3 regions of the Streptomyces sp. R-74717 genome follow, and region 2 is predicted to be linked to each of the others. Evidence: riboswitches for the same ligand, from Rfam matches in the RefSeq annotation. Region 2 holds a riboswitch; each other region holds the start of a gene.
What was found. A riboswitch is a leader RNA that binds a small molecule or an ion and turns the genes downstream of it on or off. The one in region 2 is predicted to bind cobalamin.
Positions count from the first base shown of each region.

Region 1 (10,382 bases), 590 kb from region 2:
CCAGGGCTGTCGCGGCCCGTTCGAGGGCCTGGGCGGCCAGGGGCGGCGCGCCGGGGATCGCGCCGTCGGCTGCCCAGCGGGCGATCCGTACGGCGTCGGCGAGGGCCGTCCTGGCCTGGCGGGCCAGTTCCGCCCTGGGTGGGGTGCCCTCCGGGGGGCGGGGAGCCGGCCTGGTGCGCCGGGTGGTCACGGCCTTGCGAGCGGTGGCAAGGGGTCGCGGGCGGACAAGTCGCAGCCTGGAGTCGCGCGGGGTACGGGACGTCACGGGGAGCAGTCTTGCCCCTGACGGGCCGAAAGCCCAAACGGAACCCGAATTCGCGGTGGAAGGGGGTGGCGGGCGGGGTCCGGCACCAATCGGCCGATCCCTCGCATCAGGTCACATCAGGGGGGTGAGGAAGCGGCGCAGGGCCTCTTCGTAGTGGACCGGGTCGGCATTCCACATCGCCGCATGCGGAGCCTGCGGTACGGCGCGCAGGGCGATCAGGTCCGGGCGGCGGGCGGCGAGATCGCGGGACGGCTGCCAGGGGGCCAGGGTGTCGTCCGGGCCGTGGAAGATCAGGGTCGGGACATGCAGCGCCGTGGCGAGGGAGCCGTCCAGGAGCCGGGCGCCGCGCAGCCCGGTCTGCCCCTGGGCTGCGCGGACGGCGAGCGGCAGCAGTGCGGTCGGGACACCGCGGGCGACGGCCAGTGCGCGCAGTGTGGTGACCCAGTCCAGGACCGGGGAGTCGAGGACGAGACCGCAGATCCGGTTGCGGAGCGCGGAGTTGACGGCCGCGTGCAGCGCCATCGAGGCGCCGGTGGACCAGCCGTGCACGACGACCTTCTCGGCTCCGTACCGCACGGCGAAGCGGACCGCGGCGTCCAGGTCGCGCCATTCGGACTCGCCGAGGTGGGCGAGGCCGTCCGGGGAACGCGGGGCTCCGGCGTCGCCGCGGTAGGCCAGGTCGAGCACGGGAAGGCGCAGATCGTGCAGGAACTCCATGACGTTCATGGGGTGTTCCCTGGTGGTGCCGAGGCCGTGCACGGTGATGACCCAGGTGTCGCGGGGGCCGGGCAGGAACCAGGCGGGCAGGGGGCCGAGTTCGCCGGGGATCTCGACTTCCATGTGATCGAGTCCGAGGGCCGACGAGGGGTCGCCGCTGTGCAGCTGCGGGGTGATGCGGACCTCGGCGCCGGTTTCCAGGCTGCCGCGGTTGACTCGTTGCAGTCTGCGGACGACGGTGTCGGGGGCGTGGCGGGCGTGTTCGATCACCGGGCCGACGACGGCGTGGACGTCGTCGCCCTCCAGTCCGTACGTACCGGGCCGCAGGGCGGCGAAGGAGCGCGTCAGGGTGACCTGCCCGGCCGCTGTGGCGTGCACGGTGAGTCTGCGGTCGGCGGGGAGCGGTCGCCCGGACGGCACCCTGAGGGCGGCGTCGCTGGCGTACCGGCCGGCCGCGACCGTTGCCGCACCGACGCCGAGAATCGTGGTGACGGCTGCTGCCGTGACTGTTGCCGGGCGCACCGCTTCAGTGTCGTGGGGTGCGCCGCACCCTGCCAGTGGACGGCGGCCGTCCGGTGCCCCGCCGGGGGCCGGACGGACGGATGGGACGGGACAGCCGGAACAGCGGGGGCAGGCAGGGGTCGGGTCAGCCCGGTTGTCCGTATCCCTTCAGTGCCTCCTGTACGTCGCGCAGCTGGGCCGGGGAGAGCAGGGTCGGGGCGTGTCCGGGGACGGAGCTTGCGGTGAGCCAGAGCCGGCAGAGCCATTCCAGCTGGGCGGTCCTGTCGTACGCCTCGTCCAGGGTCGCTCCGTAGGTCACGGTTCCGTGGTTCTGGAGCAGGCAGCCCGTACGGCCCTGCAGAGCGGCGAGCATGTTCTGCGCCAGCTCCTCGGTCCCGTAGCGCGCATAGGCCGCGACCCGGACGGGGCCCCCGAGCATGGCGGCGGCGTAGTGGACCGAAGGGACCTCGGGAACCAGGGTGGAGACGGCCGTGGCGTGCACCGCGTGGGTGTGCACGACGGCTGCCGCGTCGCTGTTCCGGTAGACCGCGAGATGGAGCGGGAGTTCGCTGGTCGGGGCCAGTTCGCCGAGGATGCGGTTGCCTTCCAGATCGACGCCGACGGCGTCCTCGGGGCGAAGCCGGTCGTACGGCACTGCGCTCGGGGTGACCAAGACCGTACCGCCGACCCGTGCGGACACATTTCCCGAGGTCCCGACGACGAGGCCGTCCGCCGCCGTCCTGCGGGCGGTGGCGACGACACCGTCCCAGGCACGTTCGATCGCGTCCCGTTGCTGATCGCTCATGCGGAGATCCTGTCAGCCCTGGAGGTGAACGGGCATGCGATCGGCGGGACAAGTCACAATCCGGAGAAGTTCACAAAGGGGATGGCGGGGGGCGAACCGGGCCCGAATCGACCCTGCGCCCGGCCCACACCACCCTGCGAGGGACAAACTGAACGCACCGACTCCAGTTGGAGTCACCGTAGCGCCCTGCCCAGTTCACCTTCCGTTCATCCAGGTTGCCTACGGTCCACGTGCCAATGACGTCGAGCGATTGCCTGGGTAAATGGAACACATCACGCTGCTGCTCGCGATTGTGATCGTGACAGCTCTAGTGTTCGATTTCACGAACGGTTTCCATGACACCGCCAACGCGATGGCGACCACCATCTCGACCGGTGCACTCAGACCGAAGACAGCGGTGGCCATGTCCGCCGTTCTCAACCTCGTCGGCGCGTTCCTGTCGGTCGAGGTCGCCAAGACGATCTCCGGCGGGATCATCAACGAGGACGGGCTGCGGACAGAAGTCATCTTCGCGGCACTCGTCGGCGCCATCCTGTGGAATCTGCTGACCTGGCTGGTCGGACTGCCGTCCAGTTCCTCGCACGCCCTGTTCGGCGGTCTGATCGGCGCGGCCGTGATGTCGGCGGGCTGGTCGTCGGTCAACGGCGGCACCGTCGTCACCAAGGTGCTGCTCCCCGCGGTCGCCGCCCCGATCGTCGCCGGTCTGGCCGCGCTGCTGGCCACCAGGCTGACGTACCGGATCGGCGGGAAGATCCGCAACGACGCCCAGGAGAAGGCCACTGCCAAGGGCTACCGCGCCGGCCAGATCGCCTCGGCCGGACTGGTCTCCCTCGCCCACGGCACCAACGACGCGCAGAAGACCATGGGCATCATCACCCTGGCCCTGGTCACCGGTGGCGTCCTGCACCCCGGCTCCAACCCGCCGGTCTGGGTCATCGTCTGTGCCGGTACGGCCATCGCACTCGGCACCTACCTGGGCGGCTGGCGCATCATCCGCACCATGGGCAGCGGCCTCACCGACCTCAAGCCGCCGCAGGGCTTCGCCGCCCAGACCAGTGCGGCCACGGTCATCCTGGCCTCCTCGCACCTCGGCTTCTCCCTCTCCACCACCCAGTCCTGCTCCGGCGCCGTGATGGGCGCGGGCCTCGGCCGCCGGGGCGGCGTGGTCCGCTGGTCCACCGCCACCCGGATGTTCGTCGCCTGGGGTCTGACACTGCCGGCCGCGGGCCTGGTCGGCGCGGGCGCGGAGCTCCTCACCAAGCAGGGCACCTGGGGTGTCGTCGTCGTCGCGGCGCTGCTGGTCGTCGGCTCCGGGGCGATCTGGCTGGTGTCGCGCCGCAAGCCGGTCGGCCACGGCGATGTCGCCCCGACGGGCGGCGAAGCCGAGCCCGCGGGCATCGTCACCACGGCCATCGCCGCCGTCAGCCCGCCGCTCACCGTGGCCCAGGCAGCGGCCCAGGACCTCAAGACCACCATTCCGGCTCCGGCCGGAACCGCCCAGGACCCGGCGCGACCCGCCACCGTCTAGGCCAGCCGCCTAGGCAGGCCGTCTAAGGATTCAGCATGAACATCGACTGGGCAGCCCTCGGCTCCGTCTTCGGCGTCTCCCTCGTCGTCACCGTCGCGCTGGTGGGTTTCTTCACCCTGGGCATCGTCGGTCTCTCCAAGCAGCCCGAACCGGCGGCGCAGGGCGGCTCCGGCGGCTCACTGCTGCTGGCCCGCGCCGGCGCCTACGTCTGCTTCGCGCTGTGCGCTGCGGCGGTCGCGTACGGGATCTATCTGATCGTCGCCTGAGCCCTCCTCCGCGCACTCCCCTCGTCGGGCCGGACACACCTCGTGTGTCCGGCCCGTCGTGGTGTGCCCGGCCCGATGTGGGGCTCAGCACACTGCACCGTCGCAGGTCAACGGCAAGTTGACGGGCGTTCGCGGAGCGTGGTGGACTGCCGGAGCCAATTACGGCGACAGCAGAGGAAGCCGGTGCGAATCCGGCGCGGTCCCGCCACTGTCACCGGGGAGCAGTCCCCCACACCGGAAGTCACGGCACGCGCGAGCGGGTTGGAAGGCCGGGGGAACTGCGGATCCGGGAGCCAGGAGACTCTCGTCGCCGGTCACGTCGAACCAGGGCGCGGACCCTGAGTGAGGACATATCGCCATGCCTGGCTGCCGTGCGTCCGTTGCTGTGGCGCTCTCGACGAGAGCCGCCTGTACGAAGGTCCTTCGAGGCGTAACGGCCGGTTGAGCCGTGCGTGCCGACCGCGTCTTCGCGTACGGCGCCACGGCCGGTCTGATCGGCGATCTGCTGCTCGGTGACCCCCGCAGGGGACATCCGGTCGCCGCCTTCGGGCGGGCCGCGGCGGGCGTCGAACGGCGTCTGTGGCGCGACCACCGCGGGTGGGGCGCCCTGCACACCCTGGTCTGCGCCGGAGGCGCTGCGGGTGGTGCCGCGCTGATCACCCGTGCCGTACGCCGTCATCCCGCCGCCTCCGTCGCACTGACCGCGGCCGCCACCTGGTCCGTCGTCGGCGGTACGTCCCTGGGGCGTGAGGCCCGGGCGATCGGCGGCGCCCTGGCCGCCGGTGACATCGAGTCGGCCCGCGAGCGGCTGCCGCATCTGTGCGGGCGCGACCCGTACTCCCTCGACGGACCGCAGATCGCCCGCGCCGTGGTGGAGTCCGTGGCCGAGAACACCTCGGACGCCGTGGTCGGCGCCCTGGTGTGGGGTGCCCTGGCCGGTGTGCCCGGGCTCGTCGGCTTCCGGGCCGCCAACACCCTCGACGCCATGGTCGGCCACAAGTCTCCCCGCCACCGGCGCTACGGCTGGGCCTCGGCCCGCCTCGACGACCTCGCGGGCTGGCCCGGCGCCCGGCTCACAGCCCTGCTCGCCGTGGCCGCCGGGGGGCGGCCACGTGGAGCGGTACGGGCGTGGCGGGCCGACGCGGCGAAGCACCCGAGCCCCAACGCGGGCCCGGTGGAGGCCTCGTTCGCGGGTGCGCTCGGCGTACGGCTCGGCGGGACCCTCGCGTACGGCGGCCGGATCGAACACCGCCCCGTCCTCAACGGGGAGACGGGCCGGGCGGTGGAGACCGAGGACATCGAACGCGCGGTACGGCTGTCGCGCCGAGTGAGTGCGCTGGCCCTCGGCGTGTGTGTGGCGGGACGACTGGGTGCGGGCCTCGCCGCACGACGGATCGCAGGACTTCGGTCCGAAGGACTTCAGGTCACAGGACGTCGGATCGCAGGACGGAGACGGACATGAGCGGCGGGCTGCTGGTCGCCGGAACCACCTCGGACGCGGGCAAGAGCGTCGTCACGGCGGGCATCTGCCGCTGGCTCGTGCGCCAGGGCGTGAAGGTGGCGCCCTTCAAGGCGCAGAACATGTCGCTGAACTCGTTCGTCACCCGCGAGGGTGCCGAGATCGGGCGCGCCCAGGCCATGCAGGCCCAGGCCGCCCGGGTGGAGCCCACCGCGCTGATGAACCCGGTCCTGCTCAAACCCGGTAGCGACCGCTCCAGCCAGGTCGTCCTGATGGGCAGACCGGTGGGCGAGATGAGTGCACGCGGCTACCACGGTGGCAGGCAGGAAGCGCTTCTCGGCACGGTCGTGGACTGTCTGGAGCAGCTTCGGGGCACGTATGACGCAGTGATCTGCGAGGGGGCGGGCAGTCCGGCCGAGATCAATCTGCGGCGCACGGACATTGTGAACATGGGCATCGCACGGGCGGCACGCTTCCCGGTGGTGGTCGTCGGCGACATCGACCGCGGTGGCGTCTTCGCCTCGTTCTTCGGTACGACGGCGCTGCTGGACGCCGAGGACCAGTCGCTGATCGCCGGCTACCTCGTCAACAAGTTCCGCGGCGACGTGTCGCTGCTGGAGCCCGGCCTGGAGATGCTGCGCGGGATCACCGGGCGGCAGACCTACGGGGTGCTGCCCTTCGCCCACGGCCTCGGCATCGACGAGGAGGACGGTCTGAGGCCCGCTTTCAAGAACAGCACAGCGCTGCGCGGAGCCGTACGCGAATCGGTCGTCGCGCCGCCGCACGGCGACGACGTGCTGCGCGTCGCGGTGTGCGCCGTACCCCTGATGTCGAACTTCACCGATGTGGACGCACTGGCCGCCGAACCGGGCGTCGTCGTCCGGTTCGTGGACCGCGCCGAGGAGCTGGCCGACGCCGACCTCGTCATCGTGCCGGGCACCCGCGGCACCGTGAACGCGCTGGCCTGGCTGCGCGAGCGCGGCCTCGCCGACGCCCTGGTGCGGCGTGCCGCCGAGGGCCGGCCGGTCCTCGGCATCTGCGGCGGCTTCCAGATCCTCGGTGAACACATCGAGGACGACGTCGAGTCGAGGGCCGGGCACATCGACGGCCTCGGCCTGCTGCCCGTTCACATCCGCTTCGACCGCGAGAAGACCCTCGCCCGCCCCGTCGGCGAGGCGCTCGGCGCCCCCGTCGAGGGGTACGAGATCCACCACGGCGTCGCCGATGTACGCGGCGGCGAACCGTTCCTGGACGGCTGCCGGGTCGGCGCCGTGTGGGGCACCCACTGGCACGGCTCGCTGGAGAGCGACGAATTCCGCCGCCGCTTCCTGACCGAGGCCGCGCGGGCCGCCGGCCGGCGCTTCGTCCCCGCCCCCGACACCGGCTTCGCCGCGCTGCGCGAGGAACAGCTCGACCGCCTCGGCGACCTCATCGAAGAACACGCGGACACCGACGCGCTGCTGCGGCTCATCGAGTCGGGCGCACCGTCAGGACTTCCCTTCATCGCCCCCGGAGCACCTGGAGCACGCGCATGAACGCCCCTATGAGCACTGTGCTGTTGCTGTCGACCGCCGACACGGACCTCCTCGCCGCCCGCGCCTGTGGCGCGCCGTACCGGATCGGCAACCCCACCCGCATCGACGCCCACGAGGAACTCCCCGCCCTGATCGAGGGTTCCTCCGTCGCCGTCGTCCGCCTCCTCGGCGGCAAGCGCGCCTGGGAGGACGGGCTGGCCGTCCTCAAGGCATCGGGCATCCCCACCGTGCTGCTGGGCGGCGAGGCCGTGCCGGACGCGGAGCTGATGGCCGAGTCGTCCGTACCCGCCGGTGTCGTCGCCGAGGCGCTGCGCTACCTCGTGGAGGGCGGCCCCGGAAACCTCGTAGAACTGGCCCGCTTCCTCTCCGACACCGTCCTGCTGACCGGCCACGGCTTCGCCGAGCCGCAGAAGATGCCCGAGTGGGGTCTGCGCGGCAGCCGCGAGTTCACCGAGGGCCGCCCGACCGTCGGCGTGCTCTTCTACCGGGCGCACCAGCTGTCCGGGAACACCTCGTTCGTGGACGTCCTCTGCGACGCGATCGAGGCCCGTGGCGCCAACGCCCTGCCCGTGTACTGCGGTTCGCTGCGCGGCGCGGACGCCGGTCTCTACGAACTGCTCGGCAGGGCCGACGCCCTGGTCGCCACGGTGCTCGCGGCAGGCGGCACCCGTGCGTCGGACGCCTCCGCCGGGGGCGACGACGAGGCCTGGGACATCGGCGCGCTCGCCGATCTGAACGTCCCTGTGCTGCAGGGGCTGTGCCTGACCTCCGCGCGCGCCGCGTGGGACGCCTCCGACGCCGCGCTCTCCCCCATGGACGCCGCGATGCAGGTCGCGATCCCCGAGTTCGACGGCCGTCTGATCACCGTCCCGTTCTCCTTCAAGGAGCAGGGCCCCGACGACGTACCGGTGTACCGCGCCGACCCCGAACGGGCCGCGCGCGTCGCCGGAATCGCGGTGCGCCACGCGGTCCTGAAGCACAAGCCGAACGCCGAGAAGAAGCTCGCCCTCGTCTTCACCGCCTACCCCACCAAGCACTCGCGCGTCGGCAACGCCGTCGGTCTGGACACGCCCGCATCGGCGGTGCGGGTCCTCGACGCCCTGCGCGACGCCGGTTACGGAGTCGACGGGCACCCCGACAACGGCGACGAGCTCATCCACCGTCTCATCAACGCCGGTGGCCACGACGTGGAGTGGCTGACCGAGGAGCAGCTCGCGGCAGCCCCCGCGCGTGTGCCGCTCGCCGACTACCGGGCCTGGTTCGACAAGCTGGAACCGGAGCTGCGCGACTCGATGCTGGAGCACTGGGGCGAGCCGCCGGGTTCGCTGTACGTGGACGGGGACGACATCGTCCTCGCCTCGCTCCGGTTCGGGAATGTGGTGGTGCTGATCCAGCCGCCGCGCGGCTTCGGCGAGAACCCGATCGCGATCTACCACGACCCGGACATGCCGCCGTCCCACCACTACATGGCGACGTACCGCTGGCTGGAGAACTCCTTCGGCGCGGATGCCGTCGTCCACATGGGCAAGCACGGCACGATGGAGTGGCTTCCGGGCAAGGGCCTCGGCCTGTCGGCCGGTTGCGGCCCCGACGCCGTGCTCGGCGAACTGCCGCTGATCTACCCGTTCATCGTCAACGACCCGGGCGAGGGCACCCAGGCCAAGCGCCGTGGGCACGCCACGGTGGTGGACCATCTGGTGCCACCGATGGCGCGCGCCGACACCTATGGCGACCTGGCCAAGCTGGAGCAGCTGCTCGACGAGTACGCGCTGGTCAGCGATCTCGACCCGGCGAAGGCCCCGTCGGTGCGGGCGCAGATCTGGACGCTGGTGAAGGCCGCCGAGCTGCACCACGACCTCCATGTCGACGAACAGCCCGGCGACGACGACTTCGACTCGTTCGTCATGCACATCGACGGCTACCTCTGCGAGATCAAGGACGTTCAGATCCGGGACGGCCTGCACATCCTGGGCGGCGGTCCCGTCGACGAGGCGCGGGTCAACCTGGTGCTGGCCGTGCTGCGCGCCTCCCAGGTATGGGGCGGAACGGCGAACGCGCTCCCGGGGCTGCGGGCGTCGATCGCCGAGCACTTCGGGCTCAGCGAGAAGGAGTTGCTGGCCGAGCCCGGCGCTGCGGTGAAGGTGCCGGTCGAGCTGACCGAACTGGTCGACGGCCCGGCGCGCACCGGTGCGGATGCGATCGACCTGCTGGAGCAGCTGTGCCGCCGGCTCGCTGAGGGCATGGAGGAGCGCGGCTGGGACATCACGGCTGCGACTGGGCTGGTCCAGGACGTACTGCGCGTCGAACTCCCGGATGCGGTGGCCGTGCTGGGCTTCGCGTGCGAGGAGGTCGTACCGCGTCTGGCCCGGACGACGGACGAGATCGACCACATTCTGCGGGCACTGGACGGCGGCTTCGTACCGGCCGGCCCGTCCGGATCGCCCACGCGCGGGCTCGTCAATGTGCTGCCGACGGGCCGCAACTTCTACTCCGTGGACCCGAAGGCGATTCCGTCCCGGCTGTCGTGGGAGGTCGGGCAGTCGCTCGCCGACTCCCTGATCGCCCGGTATCTCGCCGACACGGGCGACTACCCGAAGTCGGTCGGCCTGACCGTGTGGGGCACCTCCGCCATGCGTACCCAGGGCGACGACATCGCGGAGATCCTCGCGCTGCTCGGCTGCCGGCCGGTGTGGGACGACGCGTCGCGGCGGGTGACCGGGTTCGAGGTCGTGCCCGTGAGCGAGCTGGGGCGCCCGCGCATCGATGTGACCGTGCGGATCTCCGGGTTCTTCCGCGATGCGTTCCCGCATGTGGTGGGGCTGATCGACGATGCGGTACGGACGGTTGCGGAGCTGGACGAGCCCGCGGACGCCAACTACGTACGGGCGCACGCCGACGAGGACACGGCGGAGCACGGCGACCGGCGTCGGGCGACGGCACGCGTCTTCGGGTCGAAGCCGGGGGCGTACGGGGCGGGGCTGCTGCCGCTGATCGACGCGCGGAACTGGCGCAGCGACGCGGATCTGGCCGAGGTGTACGCGGTGTGGGGCGGTTACGCGTACGGGCGCGGGCTCGACGGGCGGGCGGCGCGCGGGGACATGGAGACGGCGTTCCGGCGGATCGCGGTGGCGGCGAAGAACGTCGACACGCGTGAGCACGACCTGGTCGACGCGGACGACTACTTCCAGTACCACGGCGGCATGGTCGCCATGGTGCGGCATCTGACCGGCGAGTCGCCCGAGGCGTACGTCGGTGACAGCGCCACGCCGGACCAGGTGAAGACGCGGACACTGGGCGAGGAGACCC
Region 1 is NZ_CP102361.1:7,430,657-7,441,038, reverse strand. It holds gene NRF20_RS34085 (hypothetical protein) at 1-190, opposite strand, end outside; gene NRF20_RS34080 (alpha/beta hydrolase) at 377-1,504, opposite strand; gene NRF20_RS34075 (class II aldolase/adducin family protein) at 1,629-2,288, opposite strand; gene NRF20_RS34070 (anion permease) at 2,551-3,816, shown strand; gene NRF20_RS34065 (hypothetical protein) at 3,852-4,082, shown strand; cobalamin riboswitch at 4,255-4,386, shown strand; gene NRF20_RS34060 (cobalamin biosynthesis protein) at 4,531-5,544, shown strand; gene NRF20_RS34055 (cobyric acid synthase) at 5,541-7,076, shown strand; gene cobN (cobaltochelatase subunit CobN) at 7,085-10,382, shown strand, end outside.
Region 1: another riboswitch for cobalamin. It lies ahead of NRF20_RS34060 (cobalamin biosynthesis protein); the one in region 2 lies ahead of NRF20_RS31390 (prenyltransferase/squalene oxidase repeat-containing protein).

Region 2 (10,382 bases):
TGGTCGGCGCCGACCCGCACTTCCACCTCGACGGACCGATCGACGCGACCCGCGCGGTGCTCGGCAAGGCCGGGATGTCACTCAAGGACATCGACATCGTCGAGATCAACGAGGCTTTCGCATCGGTGGTGCTGAGCTGGGCCCAGGTCTTCGAGCAGGACCTCGAAAAGGTCAACGTCAATGGCGGAGCCATCGCGCTGGGCCACCCGGTGGGCGCCACCGGGGCCCGGCTGATCACCACGGCCCTGCATGAACTGGAGCGCCGCGACAAGGAGTTCGCTCTGATCACGATGTGTGCGGGCGGAGCGCTGGCGACGGGCACGATCATCCAGCGGCTGTAACGCGGCACTGTGGAGGAAGACCCCCGGCCGGGGGTGTTGCCAGATGTACCTCCGGCCGGGGGGCCACGCCGGTACCGGCGCCGCGCGCGGCTGCATAGCGTCGTGGTCATGGACGACAACAGCCGTATGAACCACACAACGTGGAACACGCGACACCGCGCCGCCCGCCGCGGTCTGGCGACCGCCACCGTGTTGCTGCTCGCCGCACTCGGCACCGCACCGGCCGTGGCCCAACAGCCCACCGCCGCACCCGAGTCACCCCCCTCGGCCGCGGCGCACGGCAGAGGGGCCCTCCTGGACATCACCCCCGTGGCCGACCTCGGTCGTGCCGACGTCGCCCGCTTCCTCGCCTCCGGAGGGATGGACACCGACACCGTCCGCCACGGCCTGCGGGCCTACCGCCTCACCTACCGCACCATCACCCCGCAGGGCACACCCACCATCGCCACCGGCCTCCTCGCCCTCCCCAAGGGCGGCCCGCACCGCCTGGACCTGGTCTCCGACACCCACGGCACGATGGCCCACCGCGACTACGCGCCCTCCGTCGGCGAGGACTTCGGCCGTTTCGCGCCCTATCTCCACGCCTCGGCGGGCCGTGCCGTCGCCGCCCCCGACTACCTGGGCCTCGGCAAGGGGCCGGGCCGCCACCCGTACATGGACACCAAGTCCTCCGTCACGGCCTCCGTGGACATGCTGCGGGCCACCCGCACCGCAGCACTGCGCCTGGACCGCCCGCTCACCGGCGAGGTGTACGCCAGTGGCTTCTCCCAGGGCGGCCAGGTCGCGATGGCCCTGGGCAGGGCCCTCGACAACGGCGTCGACCGGCACTTCAGGCTCCGGGCCCTCGCCCCCGTCTCCGGGCCGTACGACATCGAGCACGTCGAGACACCCGGCCTGTTCGACGGCAGTGTCAACGACACCAGCGGCATTTTCTACATGACGTATTTCCTCACCGCGCAGAACAGGCTCCACCCGCTCTACAAGGACCCCGCCGAAGCGTTCCGGGAGCCGTACGCGGGAATCGTCGACGACCTCTTCGACACCGACCACACCGAGGAGCAGATCATCCCGGCGCTGCCCGCGACGCTGAAGGAGCTGCTCACCGACGACTACTACCGGCAGGTCCAGCACCCCACCGGCGCCCTGCTGGCCGCGGTGCGCGCTCAGGACGGCAACTGCGCCTGGAAGCCGGACGTTCCCGTGCGCCTCTACTCCTCGTCCGGCGACACCGATGTGCCGATCGCCAACGCCCGTAACTGCGCCGCCGATCTGGCCGCACACGGCGTCCGGGCCCCGGTGACCGACCAGGGTTCCGCCGGCCACAACGCCACGTACATGAAGTCGGGGCCGCAGATCGTGCGCTGGTTCGACACGGTCGCCGCGCGGCACTGAACCGTGCGTCCCGGCGGCATGGACCCGGCCGGGTCCATGCCGCCGGGGGCGACGGACGGGTGCGCCCGCTCAGTACGGCACGTGGGTGGGGAAGGTGGTGGTGGGGCCGAACAGTGCGGCGTATCCGTCCTCGTGCTGGCGGCGGTGCCGCCCGGACCGGCTCACCTCGGCGACCGGGGTCGCGAGCGTGAGCAGTCCGTCGTTGGCGAGCTCCTGTACGCGCATCAGCAGTGCCCGTACGTCCAGACCGAGTTCGGCGGCGACCGTCTGCACGTCGAGGCCGGACTCCCAGCTCCACAGCAGCACGGAGTCCATGCTGGGCGACCAGACGACCGTGTTCTCCATCTCGACGGGCGGCAAAGGAGGAGGGGGTGAGGCCGGGGCCGGCGGTGGCGTGTCCAGCGGCGGAACGATCACCTCTTCGCGCGGGTGAGGCACGGGGATCTCGGGTGCGGGTTCGGCCGGTGCTTCCCTCGTCGCTTGCGGGGGCTGGCTCAGGAGCTCCTGGGCAAGGGACCGGGCGTCACCGCGGCCCACCGTGCGTCGTGCTAATCGCACTTCGCGTTCGTTGAGGCCCATCATGTCTGCGATCGAGCCGTCGTCGCCGACTGTGACGGCGAAGGCCGCAAGCGTCCTGCTCCGCTCCGCCTGCGCCTCGTCCAGTAGCGCCTGCGCCAGACGCATGCGTTCGTCGCTGGCGCAGAATGCTTCCGCCAGTACGGCGTTCCGATCCCAGAAGTCTCGAGGTTCCACGTACGTGACAACGCTCCGGCGGCTGACGGGAACGGACACCCGAGCAAAATGCGCCTAAATGGACCAACGGGTTATTAAGCTGGCCAAGTTATATGAAGTAGACCGTTGGCCATGTGTTGACCTGCGTCAGGGTGTGGCGAAGGCCCAGACCGGTGGCGGATTCGAGGGGCCTTCGTGCGAGCTCAGCGGGTGTCGGCTCAGTACCAGTGGTTGGCCTGCCAGAACGACCAGGCGCCGCACGGGCTGCTGTAGCGGGAGTTCATGTAGTCCATGCCCCACTTGATCCGGGTCTTGGCGTTGGTCTTCCAGTCGGAGCCGGCGGAGGCCATCTTCGAGCCGGGCAGGGCCTGGACGAGGCCATAGGCGCCGGACGAGGCGTTGGTCGCGCTGGGGTTCCAGCCGCTCTCGTGCTGGACGATGTTCGTGCCGAGTGGGTGCGGCTACTACCCCGCCTCGTGGAGCATCAAGGCCCTGTGGGAGGCCTCACGTGCCGGGGGCGTCGAATGTGACCTGGGCCTCGAAGGCGGCGCGGCGGGTGGCCCGGCGCAGCGCCTTCAGCAGCGTCGCGCCGATGGTGAGGGTCAGCACCAGGGTGAGCACGGCCCGGCCCAGGTCCCAGCCGAGCGAAGTGGCCATGCAGTACGCGAGGAAGCGGACCAGGTTCTCCGGCAGCGGGTCACCCGGCTGGAAGGAGATCCCCGAACCGAGTCCGGGCACGATCGTCCAGCCGTACAGGTTCATCACCGTGCCGTACGCGAACGACGCCACGAACCCGTACGCCGCGAGCATCAGGAGCTCGGCCCGCCCGCGCAGCCGGTCCGGGCCCGGCAGCAGGCCCGCGCCCATCGCGAACCAGCCCATCGACAGCATCTGGAACGGCATCCACGGGCCCACCCCACCGGTGAGCAGCGCGGACGCGAACATCGTCACCGAGCCGAGCACGAAGCCGAAGCCGGGCCCGAGCACCCGGCCGCTCAGCACCATCAGGAAGAACATCGGTTCCAGCCCCGCCGTGCCCGCGCCCAGCGGGCGCAGCGCGGCGCCGACCGCGGCCAGCACCCCCAGCATCGCCACCGCCTTCGCGTCGAGACCGGAGTCCGCGATCATCGCGACGACCACGCCGACCAGCAGCGGCAGCAGCGCGGCGAACAGCCACGGCGCGTCCTGGGAATGCGCCAGACCGGAGTCCGCACCGGCCAGCAGCGGCCAGCCGAACGCGACCACACCGATCGCACTGACGAGGACGAGCGCGGCGATCGCACGCGGCCCGAGACGTACCGGCCGTGTCCGGCGCCCGCTCATGACGTGGCTCCCAGCGCGCCGCGCACCTGCGTCACGGTCAGCCACTCCTGCGGGGCGAGGATCTTCGCGGTCTGCGGAGCGAACGCCGGGGAGGAGACCACCACCTGCCGGGTCTCCCCGTCCGCGACGCTCTCCCCGTCGGCGAGTATCACCACCCGGTGCGCCAGCTCGGCGGCGAGTTCCACATCGTGCGTGGCCAGGACGATCGCATGCCCCTCGGCCGCGAGAGTGCGCAGCACCCCTACCAGTCGGGCCTTCGCCGCGTAGTCCAGCCCGCGGGTCGGCTCGTCCAGGAGCAGCAGCGGGGGCCTCGCGGTGAGCACGACGGCCAGGGCGAGCGCGAGGCGCTGCCCCTCGGAGAGATCGCGGGGGTGTGTGTCGTCCGGCACACCGGGCAGCAGTTCGGAGACCAGGGCCCGACAGCTGCCCGCTGCGGCGCCCGCGTCGGCGTCGGCCGCGGCGCACTCGGCGGCGACCGTGTCCGCGTACAGCAGATCGCGTGGTTCCTGCGGTACGAGGCCGACCCGGCGCACCATCTCGCGCGGCTGCGTACGGTGCGGGGTCCGGCCCCCGACGAGGACGGTGCCCGCGGTGGGCTCGACCATGCCGACGAGCGCGGCCAGCAGGGTGGACTTGCCCGCACCGTTGCGGCCCATCAGGGCGACGGTCTCGCCGGCGGCGACGGTGAGCGTCACCCGGCGCAGCGCCTCGACTCGCCCACGCCGTACACCGAGACGCTCGACCCGGGCCGTGGCATCGGCGACGGGCTCGGAAGCGGCGGTGGTGGTCCGTGCGCCGCGGCCCAGCAGCCGGGCGAGGGCGCCGCGCCGCGCGGGGGCGGCGGGCAGCGGGGCCACGGTTGCACCGGCCGGTGCGGGCGACGGGGCGGGCGGCTGTGCCTGCGCCAGCCGCTCGCGCAGGCCCGCCGCCCGGCGCCGGGCATCGCGGACCGAGAGCGGCAGCGGCTCCCACCCCGCCAGCCGGCCCAGCGCGACGACCGGCGGGTGGACCGGGGAGACGGCCATGATGTCCGCGGGCGCGCCCATGACCGGTGCGACGCCCGGCGACGGCAGCAGGACGACCTGGTCCGCGTACTGCACCACCCGCTCCAGCCGGTGCTCCGCCATCAGGACCGTCGTACCGAGGTCGTGCACCAGCCGTTGCAGCACGGCGAGGACCTCCTCGGCCGCCGCCGGGTCCAGCGCGGACGTCGGCTCGTCGAGGACCAGGACCTTCGGGTGCGGGGTGAGGACCGAGCCGATCGCCACCCGCTGCTGCTGCCCGCCGGAGAGCGTGGCGATCGGCCGGTCGCGCAGCCCGGCCAGGCCCAGCAGATCGAGGGTCTCCTCGACCCGCCGCCGCATCACATCGGGGGCGAGGCCCAGCGACTCCATCCCGTACGCCAGCTCGTCCTCGACCGTGTCGGTGACGAAGTGGGAGAGCGGGTCCTGGCCCACCGTGCCGACCAGATCGGCGAGTTCGCGTGGTTTGTGAGTACGCGTGTCACGGCCGTCGACCGTGACCCGGCCGCTCAGCGTGCCGCCGGTGAAGTGCGGTACGAGACCGGACACGGCGCCCAGCAGCGTCGACTTCCCGACCCCGGACGGACCGACGAGCAGTACCAACTCGCCCTCGGGAATGGTCAGATCGACCCCGGAGAGGGTGGGGCGCTCCGTCCCCTCGTACTGCACCGAGACGTGCTCGAACCGGATCACTGGCTCTCCTTGGAGTTCGGGGCGCCCACCGGGGGCGGCACGGGCGCCACCACCGCGGGCAGCAGCCCGATCAGCACCGCCGCCGCGGGCCACAACGGAAGCACCGGTGCGACCAGCGGTACGACCCCGGGGTGCAGCGCCTCCCCGTCGACACCGCCCGCCCAGATCATCGCCACGGCCACGGCGACCCCCGAACCCGCCACCAGCCAGGCGCGCACACCCCACCGGTCGGGCCGGTAGCGGGTACGGACCGAGCGGGCCCCGCCGAGCCGCAGCCCGGCCATCGCGGCGACGAGCCCGGCGATCAGCAGCGGCAGGCCGTACACCGCACCCTGCGCGGCCAGCAGACCGTACGTACCCGCGCACACCCCGAGCAGCCCGCCGAGCGTGAGGACGTTCGTGGTGTGCCGGACGGCGGGCGGGACCTGTGCGGTGCGCCCGTATCCGCGCGCGTCCATCGAGGCCGCCACCGCGACCGACCGCTCCAACGCGCCCTCCAGGACCGGCAGTCCGATCTGGAGGACCGCCTTGATGCCACCGGTCGGACGGCCCCGCAGCCGCCGCGCGGTGCGCAGCCGCACCACATCGGCGACCATGTTCGGCGCGAACGTCATCGTGACGACGACGGCGACCCCCGCCTCGTACAGCGCACCCGGCAGCGACTTCAGCAGCCGGGCCGGGTTGGCGAGCGAGTTCGCCGCACCGACGCAGATCAGCAAGGTGGCCAGCTTCGCCCCGTCGTACAGCGCGAAGACCAGCTGTTCGGCGGTGACCCGGCCACCGATCCTGACACCCTTCGCCCAGTCGGGCAGCGGCACTTCGGGGAGTGTGAACACCGTATGCGTACCGGGGATCGGCGAACCGAGAAAGACGGAGAAGACCAGCCGCACACCGACGACGAACAGCCCGATCCTGATGAACGCTCCGTACGAACGGGCCCACGGCGCATCCGTACGGCGCGCCGCGACCACATAGCCCGCCACCCCCACCAACAGGCCGAGCAGCAGTGGATTGGTGGTCCGGGACGCGGCGGTGGCGAGGCCGAGCGCCCACAGCCACCAGGCCCCGGCGGGCAGGGCGTTGCTCCGGGTCGCCCCGGGGGCGCGCAGTGGGCGGCGCGGCCGGGCCGGGCGGGTGGTCGAGGCGGTCATCCGCGGCGGCGGCGGGCCTGCACGACTGCGGCTGTGCCGAGGAGAAGAACGGCACCGGCCCCGACCAGCACCCCGACGGACGGTCCGCCGCCGGAGCCGCCGGAGTCCCCGTCGGCGGCGGAATCGGCCGGGGACGCGGATGCGGACGCGGCAGGCGCCTGGTGACCGTCGTCCGAGACCTGTTCGCCGCAGCCCGAGGCCGGATAGCCGGATATGGCACAGAGCAGCGCGTCGCTGCTGTAGCGCAGCGGTTTGGCCACCGAGGCGAGCGCCTCCGCGGTGCTCGCGTCCGGGGCGACCCGTGCGCACGCGGTGCGCAGCGCGGGCGGAGTCTCGCCGGCCGGGGCGTCCGCCGCCGTGCCCGGGTCGATGACCAGCGCGACCCGCTTGGTGCCGTCCTCGGCCGGGGTGTCCGCGCAGATCTCCGTAAAGCCGGGGGAGCGGCGCGGCTTCGCCGAGTCCTGGGAGTCCTCGCTCACCGAGAACCGGAAGCCCTGCACCGCGCCGTCGTCCGGCCGGACCAGGGACGGGCCCTGGGTGGCATACGTCCAGCCGGTGCCGGAGCCCTCCCAGAACGACCAGTACCGGTACCCGGCCGCCTGAGCCGTCCCCGCGCCGAGCACGGCCAGGACGGCGCCCAGGATCACCAGGAGAGCGGCGGCCCTTCCCGCCCGCCTCACAGCTGCTGGTTCTTCCGGCGGCCGCTGATCAGGAAGCCGGCGCCCGCACCGACGACGAGGCCGATGCCGACGTACCACCACACGCCGCCGATCACGTCGTCCCCGCTGTGGACCTGGTCCTTCTCCGTGGCCACGTACCCGGTGTCGGCGGACGGGTCGGGCGTCGTGACGGCCGCGGGGGCGGGACCGGTCGCGTTCAGCTTGTCGATCAGGTTGACGCCGCCGAAGTCGCGGGCGTCGGCACCGGTCGCGTGGGCGGCGAGGGCGAGCTGCGCGTAGGCGGCGGGACCGTTCTGCTCGGCCCAGGCCGCGGAGTTCTTCTTCAGCCAGGTCACGGCCTTGGCCGCCTTGTCCTGGTGGCCCGCGGCCGACAGCGCGACGACCGCGTCCGCGGTGTTGCCGAAGTCGGGCTGCGGGGTGGAGTCGGCGGCGCCGGGCATCGGCGCCAGGTTGAGGTGACCGCTGGTCGCGAGGGTGTCCGCGAGGAAGTGGGCGCCGTTCTGGGCGGCCTGCTCGGGCGTGAGACCGGACCCCGGGTGGCAGTTGGGCGCCTTGACCGCGGCGTTGTCCCCGACGGCCAGGCCCTTGCCCATCGTGCCGAGCACGGCGGCCGCGGTGGCGTCCGCGTTGGCGGCGAGCTTCCCGGCCTTGTCGGGCTGGTAGGCGAAGGCGCCGCCGTCCTTGCCGCCGCACGGGATCGCGAGCCCCAGCAGTGCGTCGTAGGGGGTCTTGCCGCCCGGGGTCGTGATGTCCCCGATCCGCTGGCCCTGCCGGGCAAGGGCGCCGATCACCAGCGAGGTGGAGTTGGCGTCACTGGGGCTGCCCGCGGTGTAACCCCAGCCGCCGTCCTCGTTCTGTACGGACTTCAGCCAGCGCACAGAGTTGTTCACGATGTCCCGGTGCCCGCCCACCTCGACGAGCGCCTGGACGGCGGCCGCGGTGGCATTGGTGTCCAGCACGGTCTTCTCGGCGCACGGCTGGGAGACATCGGGCCGGTACGCGGCGTAGGCGCCGTTGCCGCACTGCTGGGCGATCAGCCAGTCCACCGACTTCGTGGCGGGCGTGACGCCCTCGACCCGCTGGGCGAGGAAGGCCAGCGACTGCCGCCAGACACCGTCGTACGTGGGGTCCTTCGTCCCGTACAGCCCGGAAGGCAGTGCGACGGACGGCGAGGGCGACGGGGACGGCGCTGCGACCGCGACCGGGGCAGCGGCCGCACAGAGCACGGTGGCGGTGACGGCGAGCGTTGCTGCGCTGCGGCGTACGGTCATGGCGGGCGGGGCCTCTCCTGCGGGGGGGAACCGGGCACAGGCACGCTCACGCACCAGGCTCCGGCTCCGTATACCTCGACGGTGCCGACCACCGGGGTTCCGGTGGTGCGAGCCGGTCACGACCGCGGACAGGGCATTCCGACTCACCGTCTCCTACGACGGTTCACGGCTGCGTGGTCAGTGCCGGATTTGCACCGGCTTCCCCCTGAACGGGCATGATGACGACTCGCACACTCTACCGGGCGGGTTCGGACGGCCTCCGAGCCGGGAGGAGCGCCGACGCCCGTCCTCCCTCCCGCCGGGGCGGGAGCCCCGTCACACCGCGATGTACATCACCGGCTCGCTCCCCGCCACCGCCTCCGCGCGCCCCAGCTTCACCAGCCGCCGCAGATGCGCCTCCGCCTCCGAGACGGCGATGCTCCGCGAGCCGTGCGGGATCTGCGCCCAGGGCCGGTTCCACTCCATCCGCTCGGCCAGCTGCCACGGCGTCAGCGGGGCGGCCAGCAGTTTGAGCAGGCCGGTCAGCCGCTCCTCGTGATGGTCCAGGAGTTCCTGGACGCGGCCTGCGGCATCCGCGAACGCGTACTGATGGGCGGGCAGCACCTCGGCGACCCCGAGCCTGCCGATGTGCTCCAACGAGTCGAGGTAGTCGCCAAGGGGGTCTCCCCTGCTCGAACGCAGCTGAGAGCTTGGGGAAGGGTCGGTGACCGTGGCGTCGTCCCGGTCCTCGTACAGCCCGATGTGCGGGCTGATCCCCGGCAGCAGATGATCCCCGGAGAAGAGCCGGCCACGGCCCGGCAGATTCCTCGGATGCTCCTCCTCCAGGTGCAGGCAGACATGGCCGGGCGTGTGCCCCGGCGTCCAGATGGCCCGCAGCTTGCGGCCTGCCAGACCGAGGAGTTCACCGGGAACGATCTCCCGGTCCGGAAGCGCAGCCCGCAGCCCGGGCAGCGTGCGCATCCGGCCCCTCTCGGCCGCGGCCGCCCGCAACGGCGCGAGATGCTCCTCGGGTGCACCGACCGCGCTGAGCTTCGCCGAGAGATACGTCAGCCAGGTGCCCGGCCGGGACTCACGGGTCCGCCGCACGATCGCGGTGTCCGCCGCATGCATGGCGATCCAGGCCCCGGACGCCTCGCGCACCTGCCCGGAGAGGCCGTGGTGGTCCGGGTGATGGTGGGTGATGACCACACCGTGGATGTCGCCGATATCCACACCGGTGGCGGCGAGCCCGTCGGTGAGCGTGTCCCACGCCTCCGGATCGTCCCAGCCCGTATCGATCAGGACCGGTCCGCGATCGGTGTCGAGAACATGCACAAGAGTGTGGCCGAGCGGATTGTCAGGGATGGGGACCTTGATGCTGTGTACGCCTCCGCCGTGGTCGGTCACCTGCGTCATGGGCTCCCCATCTCTCTCCGCGGCCTGGTCGGCGTACCGGACGTACGGCTGTGCGGTGCACCGCGCCCACTGTAACGAGAACTTGTTTCAGTAGTAGCCCCAGTCGACCATCTATTCGTTCGAGGACCCTCCTCGGTCGGGCGGCGGCCCGGACCGATCGGCCGACGGCCCGGGTGGGCGCTGTCGCAGCCGTGGACTCCTGGAACTGGAACTGGTATCAGTTCTGACACAGAGTCAGGTATCGTGCCGGGTCGCGGGAGGCAGCAGCCATGACCGAGCTTGTCGAACACGGAAAACTGTTCATCGGCGGGGAGTTGGTCGATCCGCTGGGCCGGGATGTCATCGAGGTCATCTCCCCGCACACCGAACAGGTCATCGGACG
Region 2 is NZ_CP102361.1:6,838,842-6,849,223, forward strand. It holds gene NRF20_RS31350 (steroid 3-ketoacyl-CoA thiolase) at 1-341, shown strand, start outside; gene NRF20_RS31355 (alpha/beta hydrolase) at 450-1,733, shown strand; gene NRF20_RS31360 (hypothetical protein) at 1,803-2,417, opposite strand; partial or broken gene NRF20_RS31365 (transglycosylase SLT domain-containing protein) at 2,684-2,911, opposite strand; gene NRF20_RS31370 (ECF transporter S component) at 2,970-3,788, opposite strand; gene NRF20_RS31375 (ABC transporter ATP-binding protein) at 3,785-5,503, opposite strand; gene NRF20_RS31380 (energy-coupling factor transporter transmembrane component T) at 5,500-6,654, opposite strand; gene NRF20_RS31385 (SCO2322 family protein) at 6,651-7,334, opposite strand; gene NRF20_RS31390 (prenyltransferase/squalene oxidase repeat-containing protein) at 7,331-8,605, opposite strand; cobalamin riboswitch at 8,715-8,850, opposite strand; gene NRF20_RS31395 (MBL fold metallo-hydrolase) at 8,921-10,000, opposite strand; gene NRF20_RS31400 (aldehyde dehydrogenase) at 10,270-10,382, shown strand, end outside.

Region 3 (10,382 bases), 3.3 Mb from region 2:
ACATCGAGGAGAGCTTGCCGATCGTCGGCGTCTCCATGAACAGGTTCAGCGACTGGCTCTGGTCGAGGAACGGCGTACGGGCCGCTGCCATGTCGATCAGACCGCGCTGCGGGATCTCCCACGCCGTGCGGTACAGCGCCCGTACGTCCTCCGGGATCCAGGCGAAGCCCTGCACGGAACCGCTCGCCTCGCGCAGTGCCTCACGGGTCCGCGCGTCCCACACGCCGAGCTGCTTCAGTTCATCCACCAGATATGCGTTGACCTGGAGGAACTCGCCACTGAGCGTCTCGCGCTTGAAGAGGTTGGAGACCTGCGGCTCGATGCACTCGTACACCCCTGCGATCGAGGCGATCGTCGCCGTCGGCGCGATGGCGAGCAGCAGCGAGTTGCGCATCCCGGTCTTCGCGACCCGGGCGCGCAGCGCGTCCCAGCGCTCCGGCCAGTTCAGCTCGGTGTCGTAGTGGTCGGGGTGCAGCACACCGCGCGCGGCACGCGTCTGGGACCAGGCGGGCAGCGGTCCGGACCGCTCGGCGAGCTCGCAGGACGCCTCGTAGGCGGCGAGCATGATCCGCTCGGAGATCTTTGTGGAGAGCGCGCGGGCCTCGGGGGAGTCGAACGGCAGCCGCAGCTGGAAGAAGACGTCCTGCAGACCCATCGCACCCAGGCCGACGGGGCGCCACTTCGCATTGGACCGGCCGGCCTGCTCGGTCGGGTAGAAGTTGATGTCGACGACCCGGTCCAGGAAGGTCACGGCCGTGCGGACAGTCGCGTCCAGCCGCTCCCAGTCGATGCCACCGTCGGCGACGAACGCACCGAGGTTGACCGAGCCCAGGTTGCAGACGGCCGTCTCGCCGTCATCGGTGACTTCGAGGATCTCGGTGCACAGATTCGACGAGTGGACGACGCGGCCCGGCTCGGCGGTCTGGTTCGCGGTCCGGTTGGAGGCGTCCTTGAACGTCATCCAGCCCTGGCCGGTCTGCGCGAGGGTACGCATCATCCGGCCGTACAGCTCACGGGCCGGCATCGCCTTGCGGGCCAGCCCCTTGGCCTCGGCTGCCCGGTACGCGGCGTCGAACTCGTCGCCCCACAGGTCGACCAGCTCGGGCACATCGGCGGGTGAGAACAGCGACCAGTCGCCGTCCGCGTCGACCCGGCGCATGAACTCGTCCGGGATCCAGTGCGCCAGGTTGAGGTTGTGCGTACGCCGCTGGTCCTCACCCGTGTTGTCGCGCAGCTCCAGGAACTCCTCGATGTCCGCGTGCCATGTCTCCAGGTAGACGGCGGCGGCGCCCTTGCGGCGGCCGCCCTGGTTCACGGCGGCGACCGAGGCGTCGAGCGTCTTCAGGAACGGCACGATGCCGTTGGAGTGCCCGTTGGTGCCGCGGATCAGCGAACCGCGGGCGCGGATGCGGGAGTACGAGAGGCCGATGCCGCCCGCGTGCTTGGAGAGCCGTGCCACCTGGTGATAGCGGTCGTAGATCGAGTCGAGCTCGTCGAGCGGGGAGTCCAGCAGATAGCAGGAGGACATCTGCGGATGCCGGGTGCCGGAGTTGAACAGGGTCGGCGAGGACGGCAGGTAGTCGAGCCGGCTCATCAGCCCGTACAGCGCCGCGACTTCGTCCAGGGCGCGCTTCGAGTCGTCCTCGGCGAGCCCGGCCGCGACGCGCAGCATGAAGTGCTGCGGCGTCTCGATGACCTGGCGGGTGTGCGGGTGACGCAGCAGATAGCGGCTGTACAGCGTCCGCAGCCCGAAGTAACCGAAACGGTCGTCGGCGCCGTCGGTCAGCGAACCCTCCACCAGTGCGTCGAGCGCGGCCGCGTGCAGCGCGACGAACTCGGCGGTGCGGTCCGCGATCAGGCCCTCTCGGTGCCCGACGGCCACCGAGGCGGAGAAGGACACCGCGCCCTGGCCCGCCGCCTCGTCCGCGATGGTGCGGGTCAGCAGCCTGGCCGCGAGCCGGGAGTAGGCGGGGTCCTCGGAGATCAGCCCCGCGGCGGCCTCCGTGGCCAGCGAGCGCAACTCCGCCTCGTCCGACCGGGCGTTACGGCCGCGCAGCGCGGCGGCGGCGACGCGACCGGGGTCGGTGTCGGGCAGATCGACGGTGAGGTCGGTCAGGGTCCGCAGCAGTGCGGTTCCCGGTCCGTCGTGTGCGGTTCCCTCGGACTCGGCCGCTTCGGACACGGCGACTGAAGCCGGATCGGCTGGCGCGATGGTCACGTGGTGCTCTCCCTCGCTCGGCTCGGGGCCGGCGGGGAGCGGGGCAGCCGGGCAGAGGTGGGCCCGCGTCGGGCAGCACTCATCACGGCGTCCACCGGCCCATCCGCGAGGCCCGGACGTCTGGCATCCGGTTCGGTCGAGCCGGATGCGCTGTCGGCAGGCCCTCGGACTTACCTGAGGGTGCGCAAAAGCGCACCGAATACACCGTTGCGGGACAGTTCCGGATTCGCACCGGATTTCCCTGCGGCGACAGCGAGCACGAGCATACATGTGGGGGCCGCTGGATGGGACGGCCCCCACATGTTGTGTCGCGCAACAGAAGTCGAGCCGACGGGACAAGCCGTGAGATCCCCTGCCGGAGCAGACGGACGGCCCGCCACGCCCCGCTGAAGGGGCGCGACGGGCCGTCGTCCGGCCGTGGGAGCGGTCGTCAGTGGCCGCCGCCCGGGGCCCCCGCCGTGGCCGGCGGGAGCTCCGCTTGGACGCTCGGGTCGCCCGCGTCGGCCGTGTAGTCGGCCGGGGAGGTCTCGTCGATCCCGGCGGGTGCCTTCACGGCGTTCAGAACGAAGGTGAGCACCACCGTCACCACCACGTTCAGCACGAACGCGGTCAGGCCGATGTAGCCGATCTCGCCGATGCCCGGGATCTCCTTGGACGACCCGCCGAAGTGCGCCTGGGTCGGGCTGGCGACCCCGTACGCGGCCACCGTCCCGTACACCATGCCGACCGCCCAGCCCGCGAGCAGTGCCCAGCGGTGGAACCAGCGGGTGAACAGGCCGCCGACCAGGGCCGGCATCGTCTGGAGGATCCAGATCCCACCGAGCAGCTGGAAGTTGATCGCGACCGTCTTGTCCATGGTGAGGACGAAGGCGAGCGCGCCGACCTTCACCAGCAGCGACACCAGCTTGGAGACCTTGGTCTCCTGTTCCGGGGTCGCGTCCGGCCTGAGGAAGTCCTTGTAGATGTTGCGGGTGAAGAGGTTCGCCGCGGCGATCGACATGATCGCGGCGGGCACCAGAGCCCCGATTCCGATGGCGGCGAACGCGACCCCCGCGAACCAGTCGGGGAACATGTTCTCGAACAGCTGGGGGATGGCCAACTGCCCGTTGTCCACCTTGATCCCGGCGGCGATCGCCATGAAACCGAGCAGCGCCAGCAGGCCCAGCATCAGCGAGTACAGCGGCAGGATCGTGGTGTTGCGCCGGATCACATTGCGGCTGCGGCTGGAGAGCGTCGCCGTGATCGAGTGCGGATACATGAAGAGCGCCAGCGCCGAGCCCAGCGCCAGTGTGGCGTAACCCCATTGGCCCGCTTCACCCGGCGCGAGCGCGCCGCGCGGTTTGCCGGTTGCCGGGTTGGTCTGGGAGAACGCATCGCCCGCCTTGGCGAAGATGTCGTCGAAGCCGCCGAGCTTGATCGGGATGTAGATGATCGCCACCGCGATGACCAGGTAGATCAGTCCGTCCTTGACGAACGCGATCAGCGCCGGCGCCCGCAGACCGGACGAGTAGGTGTACGCGGCGAGCACTGCGAACGCGATCAGCAGCGGCAGGTCCTTGATGAACCAGTGGGTGTTCTCTCCACCGCCCACGCCCATCACGTCCAGCACGGCCTGGATGCCGACGAGTTGGAGCGCGATGTACGGCATCGTGGCGAGGATGCCCGTGACGGCGACCGCCAGCGAGAGCCCCTTCGAGCCGAAGCGCCCGCGGACGAAGTCCGAGGTGGTCACGTACCCGTGCTTGTGCGAGACCGACCACAGCCGCGGCAGGAAGGTGAAGATCAGCGGGTACACGAGGATCGTGTACGGCACGGCGAAGAAGCCTGCCGCGCCCGCCGCGTAGATCGCCGCGGGAACGGCGACGAAGGTGTACGCGGTGTACAGGTCGCCGCCGAGCAGGAACCAGGTGACCCAGGTGCCGAACGAACGTCCGCCCAGGCCCCATTCGTCGAGGCTGGCGTCGTTCTCGGCCTTCCGCCAGCGCGCCGCCAGGAAGCCCATGACCGTGACGGCCAGGAAGAAGAAGATGAAGACGCCGAGCGCGACGCCGTTCACGCCGTCCTTCATGCCGACGCACCCCCCTTGCGGGCGCGCTGGTCACGCTGCCACAGCTTGTACGCGATCATCGTGAGTGCGGTGGAGATCAGCACCCAGAGCATCTGGTACCAGTAGAAGAACGGAATGCCGATGAAGGTGGGGTCCACCTTCGCATACGAACTCACCCAGAGCATCGCCACGAACGGCGCGATGAGACAGAGGGCGATGACCACCCGCACGGGGGTGACTGTGGGCGGTTTTCCTTCTGGGTCTGCTGGCATGCGGCGACTCCGTCCCCTCGCTGATCACCTGGTGTAATGCGCAGGAAATCTAGGGGAGGCTTCCGGTCACCGTCACCCCCTGTCCGCATTGCGGTCCGGCAACGGTCCCATGTTCGGGCGCGAATGTTCGGAATGTTGTCAAACGTACGACACTTGGTCTGCGCCAAGGTGTGCCAACGGCCCCGTGGAGTGGTGGATTCCACGGGGGCCGAGACGGTTGCGCCCAGGGGTGCGTGGCCGGAATCAGTCGGCCGACGCACCCGGACCTCAGTCCGTCGGCCGCTTCAGGCGCGCCACGAACTTGTACCGGTCGCCCCGATAGACCGAGCGCACCCACTCCACCGGCTCGCCCTGCCCGTCGAGCGAGTGCCGGGACAGCATCAGCATCGGCAGGCCGACATCCGTACCGAGCAGTCCGGCCTCGCGCGGGGTGGCGAGCGAGGTCTCGATGGTCTCCTCGGCCTCGGCCAGCCGGACGTCGTACACCTCCGCCAGGGCGGTGTAGAGCGAGGAGTACTTCACCAGTGAACGGCGCAGCGCCGGAAAGCGTTTGGCCGAAAGGTGCGTGGTCTCGATCGCCATCGGCTCCCCGCTGGCGAGCCGCAGCCGCTCGATCCGCAGCACTCGCCCACCGGTCGTGATGTCGAGCAGCCCGGCGAGCGTGTCGTCCGCCGTGACATAGCCGATGTCCAGCAACTGGGACGTCGGTTCGAGCCCTTGGGCGCGCATGTCCTCGGTGTACGAGGTGAGCTGCAGGGCCTGTGAGACCTTCGGCTTGGCGACGAAGGTGCCCTTGCCCTGGATGCGCTCCAGCCGGCCCTCGACGACCAGTTCCTGGAGTGCCTGGCGCACGGTCGTGCGCGAGGTGTCGAACTCGGCGGCCAGGGTCCGTTCCGGTGGCACGGGGGTGCCCGGCGGCATGGTGTCCGTCATGTCGAGGAGATGTCGCTTCAGCCGGTAGTACTTCGGGACGCGCGCCGTCCGCGTGGCCGCGCCCGTCTCGTTCTCCGTACTGCCCCCGTCGGCACCCATGGCCCGCCTTCCCGACTGCTGCGTTGCTGCCGTCACCGGCTCCTCCGTCTGTCGCGGCTCACATGGTGGCACGGTCCGGTCACGGCTCGTCGCCCTCCCTCAGGTGTCGGTCCTGTAACGGACGCGAGTGCACTTCTTATACACCCTTGACACCCCTAAAGGTCTAGGCCAAGCTCCCGGTGCTGGTCTAAACCATTAAAGACCAGGTCCAGCCCCAGCAGTACTCGTCGAATGTCTTCGCGGTGGGCGGGGTTGCAATATCCCTGAGGAGGGTTTGGCGTGAAGCGCAAGCTCATCGCGGCGGTCGGCGTCGCGGGCATGATGATCGGCCTCGCGGCGTGTGGGTCCGACGACGGCGACAGCAACAGCGGTAAGAAGACCGGCCCGGACAGCTACAAGGGCGAGACGCTCACCGTCTGGACGATGTCCGGATCGAACCCGCCCGGGTGGACCAAGACGGTCACCGATGAGTTCGAGAAGAAGACCAAGGCCAAGCTGAAGATCGAAGTCCAGGACTGGAACGGTATTCAGCAGAAGGTCACCACGGCCCTCTCCGAGTCCAACCCGCCGGACGTCCTGGAGATCGGCAACACCCAGACCCCGGCGTACGCCAAGACCGGTGGCCTCGCCGACCTCGGTGACCTGAAGAAGGAGATCGGCTCCGCCTGGGCCGACGGCATCAACCAGCCCTCCATATACGACGGCAAGCAGTACGCCCTGCCGTGGTACGTGGGCAACCGCGTCGTCATGTACAACAAGAAGGTCTTCAAGGACGCCGGTATCACCGAGACGCCGAAGACCCGTGCCGACCTCTTCAAGGCGTTCGACGCCATCAAGGAGAAGGGCGACGCCGAGCCCGTCTACCTGCCCGGCCAGAACTGGTACTTCTTCGACGGTCTGCTCGTCGGCAAGGACGTCTCGCCGGTCAAGAAGGAGGGCGACAAGTACGTCTCCAACCTGGCGGACCCGAAGGTCGCCGAGGCCATGGACGTGTACAAGCAGTACCAGTCCTACTCCAAGGCTCCCAAGGACAAGGACGAGGCCACCCCGCAGCAGGCCGAAGTCTTCGCCAAGGGCAAGACCGGCGCCATCATCGCCATGGGCTACGAGGCCGGCACCGCCATCAAGGCCAACCCGAAGCTCAAGGACGACATCGGCTTCTTCACCATCCCCGGTGAGACGGCGGACAAGCCCGAGGGCGTCTTCCTCGGCGGCTCCAACCTCGCCGTCGCCGCGGGCAGCAAGAAGCAGGAGCTGGCCAAGGAGTTCCTGAAGATCGCGCTCTCCGAGAAGAACGACGGCGCGCTCATCAAGGAGGCCGGCTGGTCTCCGAAGAACGACGCCATGCAGCAGTACACCGTCGGCCAGCCCGCCGCCGAGGCGGCCGGCCCGGCCGCCGCCAAGTCCGGTGGCACCACCCCGCTGATCCCGGAATGGGCGCCGGTCGAGAACCCGCCGAACCCCATCAAGACCTACATGACGCTGGTCCTGCAGGGCAAGTCGCCCGCCGACGCCGCCAAGCAGGTCGAGGGCGAGCTCAACAAGCGCCTCAGCCAGCAGCAGTAATCGCAGTAACGCGTCCCGCGCCGGGGCGGCGGGTCTCGAACCGCCGTCCCGGTTGTACGCACCGTTCCGTGTAGGGCTTTGTTGGAAGAGATGGCGAGCATGGCAGTGCAAACCGATCCCTCGGATGTGGCCAAGACGGTCGCAGTCCGCGGGCAGGACGGGAAAACACCCGTCGGGCAGCACGGGGGAAGCAAGCGGAAGGTGGGTATCGGCACAGCGCCGTACCTGCTGATGGTTCCCGCGCTTGCGGTGACGGCGATCTTCCTCGGGTATCCCTTGGTCAAGAACGCCATGCTGTCGTTCCAGAACCTCAATATGGGACAGCTGATCCAGCATGTCACCGAGTGGAACGGCTTCGAGAACTACCAGGAGATCCTCACCGGTGAGGACTTCTGGAAAGTCACGCTCCGCACGATCGTGTTCACCGGCGTCAACGTCGTTCTGATCATGATCATCGGCACGCTGGTCGGACTGCTGCTCGCCCGTCTCGGCAAGAAGATGCGCCTCACCCTGATGGTCGGCCTGGTGCTCGCCTGGGCGATGCCGGTCGTGGCCGCGTCCACCGTGTTCCAGTGGCTGTTCGCCTCACGCTTCGGCGTCATCAACTACGCGCTGGACAAGCTCGGCTGGCACTCGATGGCCGACTTCAACTGGACCGGCTCGCAGTTCTCGACCTTCTTCGTGGTCACCCTGATGATCGTCTGGCAGTCGATCCCGTTCGTGGCGATCAACCTGTACGCGGCGACCACCACCATCGCCAAGGAACTGTACGAAGCCGCCTCACTCGACGGCGCCGGCGTCTGGAAGAGCTTCACATCGGTGACGTTCCCGTTCCTGCGGCCCTTCCTCTACGCCACGACCTTCCTCGAGGTCATCTGGGTCTTCAAGGCCTTCCCGCAGATCTTCACCATCAGTGAGGGCGGCCCCAACCGCCTCACCGAGACACTGCCGATCTACGCCTTCGTCGAGGGTGTCGGCAACCAGCACTACGGCATGGGCGCGGCGATCTCCCTGCTGACCATCCTGATCATGCTGGGGCTGACCTCGTACTACCTCCGCATCGTTCTCAAGCAAGAGGAGGACGAGCTGTGAAGCGCTCACTGCTCGGCCGCATCTGGCCCAACGCAACGGCGATCGTCCTCTTCGCCGCACTGGTCTTCCCCGTCTACTGGATGTTCAGTACGGCGTTCAAGCCGACCGGCGACATCATCACCGAGACGCCGGTCTGGTTCCCGACCGACGTCACGTTCGAGCACTTCAAGACGGCGTACCACGCACCGAACTTCCTGGCCCTGGTCAGGAACTCGCTCACCGTCACGCTGCTCGCCGTGGTCTTCTCGCTGGTCATCGCGCTCTTCGCGTCGTTCGCGCTGGCCCGGATGCGGTTCAGGGGTCGTAAGAGCATGATCCTGGTCTTCATGATCGCGCAGATGGCCCCCTGGGAAGTCATGGTCATCGCGATCTACATGCTGGTCCGCGACGCCGACATGCTCAACAGCCTGGTGCCGCTGACGCTCTTCTACATGGTGATGGTGCTTCCCTTCACGATCCTGACGCTGCGCGGCTATGTCGCGGCGGTGCCCAAGGAGTTGGAGGAGTCGGCCATGGTCGACGGCTGCACCCGCCCGCAGGCCTTCATCAAGGTGATCCTGCCGCTGCTCGCCCCCGGCCTGATGGCCACCTCCCTCTTCGGCTTCATCACGGCGTGGAACGAATTCCCGCTGGTTCTGATCCTCAACAAGGACCCCGAGGCCAAGACACTTCCGCTGTGGCTCTCCCAGTTCCAGAGCCAGTTCGGCGACGACTGGGGCGCGACCATGGCGGCGGCCTCGATCTTCGCCATCCCGATCCTCATCCTCTTCGTCTTCCTACAGCGCAAGGCCGTCAGCGGCCTCACCGACGGCGCCGTGAAGGGATAACACCGCTCCATGACCACGCTGATATCCACCACGGACACCATCACGCGCGACGCTCTCGCCGTCCTGCAGCCCGGATTCACCGGCACCACCGCCCCGGACTGGTTGCTGCGCCGGGTCGACGAAGGCCTCGCCTCCGTCGCCCTGTTCGGCCGCAACATCCGGACGTCCGAGCAGGTTGCCTCGCTCACCGCCCAGCTCAGGGCCGAGCGCGACGATCTCCTCGTCGCGATCGACGAGGAGGGCGGTGACGTCACCCGCCTCGAGGTGCGTACCGGCTCCTCCTTCCCCGGCAACCTCGCGCTCGGCCACGTCGACGACGTGGCGCTGACCCGCGCGGTCGCCCAGGAGCTGGGCCGCCGGCTCGCCGAGTGCGGCGTCAACCTCAACTGGGCGCCGTCCGCGGACGTCAACTCCAACCCGGGTAACCCGATCATCGGTGTGCGGTCCTTCGGCGCCGACACCGAGCTCGTGGCCCGGCACACCGCCGCGTACATCGAGGGCCTCCAGACCGCAGGAGTTGCCGCCTGCACCAAGCACTTCCCCGGGCACGGCGACACCGCGATCGACTCGCACCACGCGATGCCGCGCATCGACGTGGACCTGGAAACGCTGTACGCCCGTGAACTGGTGCCCTTCCGGGCGGCCATCGCCGCGGGTTCCAAGTGCGTGATGAGCGCGCACATCCTGTTGCCCGCCCTCGACCCGGACCGCCCCGCGACGGTGAGCCCGCGGATCCTCACCGGTCTGCTGCGCCAGGAGCTGGGCTACGACGGCCTGATCGTCACCGACGCCGTGGAGATGCAGGCCATCGCCGGGACGTACGGCATCGAGCGCGGCTCCGTCCTCGCGATCGCCGCGGGGGCCGACGCCCTGTGCATCGGTGGCGGTCTGGAGGACGACGGCACGGTGCAGCGGCTGCGCGACGCGCTGGTCGCGGCGGTGCGCAGCGGTGAACTCGCCGAGGAGCGGCTCGCGGACGCGGCCGCACGGGTACGTGCGCTCGCGTCCTGGACACGGGGGGCCGAGGGAGCCGGTTCGCAGCCGGGCGCGGCAGTGCGGGAGGGGACCGCGCCCGGCACCGGGATCGGTTCCGGCATCGGCCTGGTCGCGGCCCGCCGCGCGGTGAAGGTGACCGGCTCCGCCGAGCCGCTGACCGACCCCGCCTACGTTGCCGCGTTCACCTCCGCGTCGAACATCGCGGTCGGCGACGAGACCCCGTGGGGCGTCGCCGCGGAGCTGGGCCGGCTGCTGCCGGGCACGGAGACCGACACGTACAGCAGCGAGACCGAGGCACCCGTCGCCGCGGTACTGCGGGCCGCGGGGGAGCG
Region 3 is NZ_CP102361.1:3,546,728-3,557,109, reverse strand. It holds gene NRF20_RS15920 (ribonucleoside-diphosphate reductase subunit alpha) at 1-2,218, opposite strand, end outside; cobalamin riboswitch at 2,356-2,497, opposite strand; gene mctP (monocarboxylate uptake permease MctP) at 2,649-4,286, opposite strand; gene NRF20_RS15910 (DUF3311 domain-containing protein) at 4,283-4,537, opposite strand; gene NRF20_RS15905 (GntR family transcriptional regulator) at 4,805-5,569, opposite strand; gene NRF20_RS15900 (extracellular solute-binding protein) at 5,849-7,135, shown strand; gene NRF20_RS15895 (carbohydrate ABC transporter permease) at 7,235-8,227, shown strand; gene NRF20_RS15890 (carbohydrate ABC transporter permease) at 8,224-9,054, shown strand; gene NRF20_RS15885 (glycoside hydrolase family 3 protein) at 9,064-10,382, shown strand, end outside.
Region 3: another riboswitch for cobalamin. It lies ahead of NRF20_RS15920 (ribonucleoside-diphosphate reductase subunit alpha); the one in region 2 lies ahead of NRF20_RS31390 (prenyltransferase/squalene oxidase repeat-containing protein).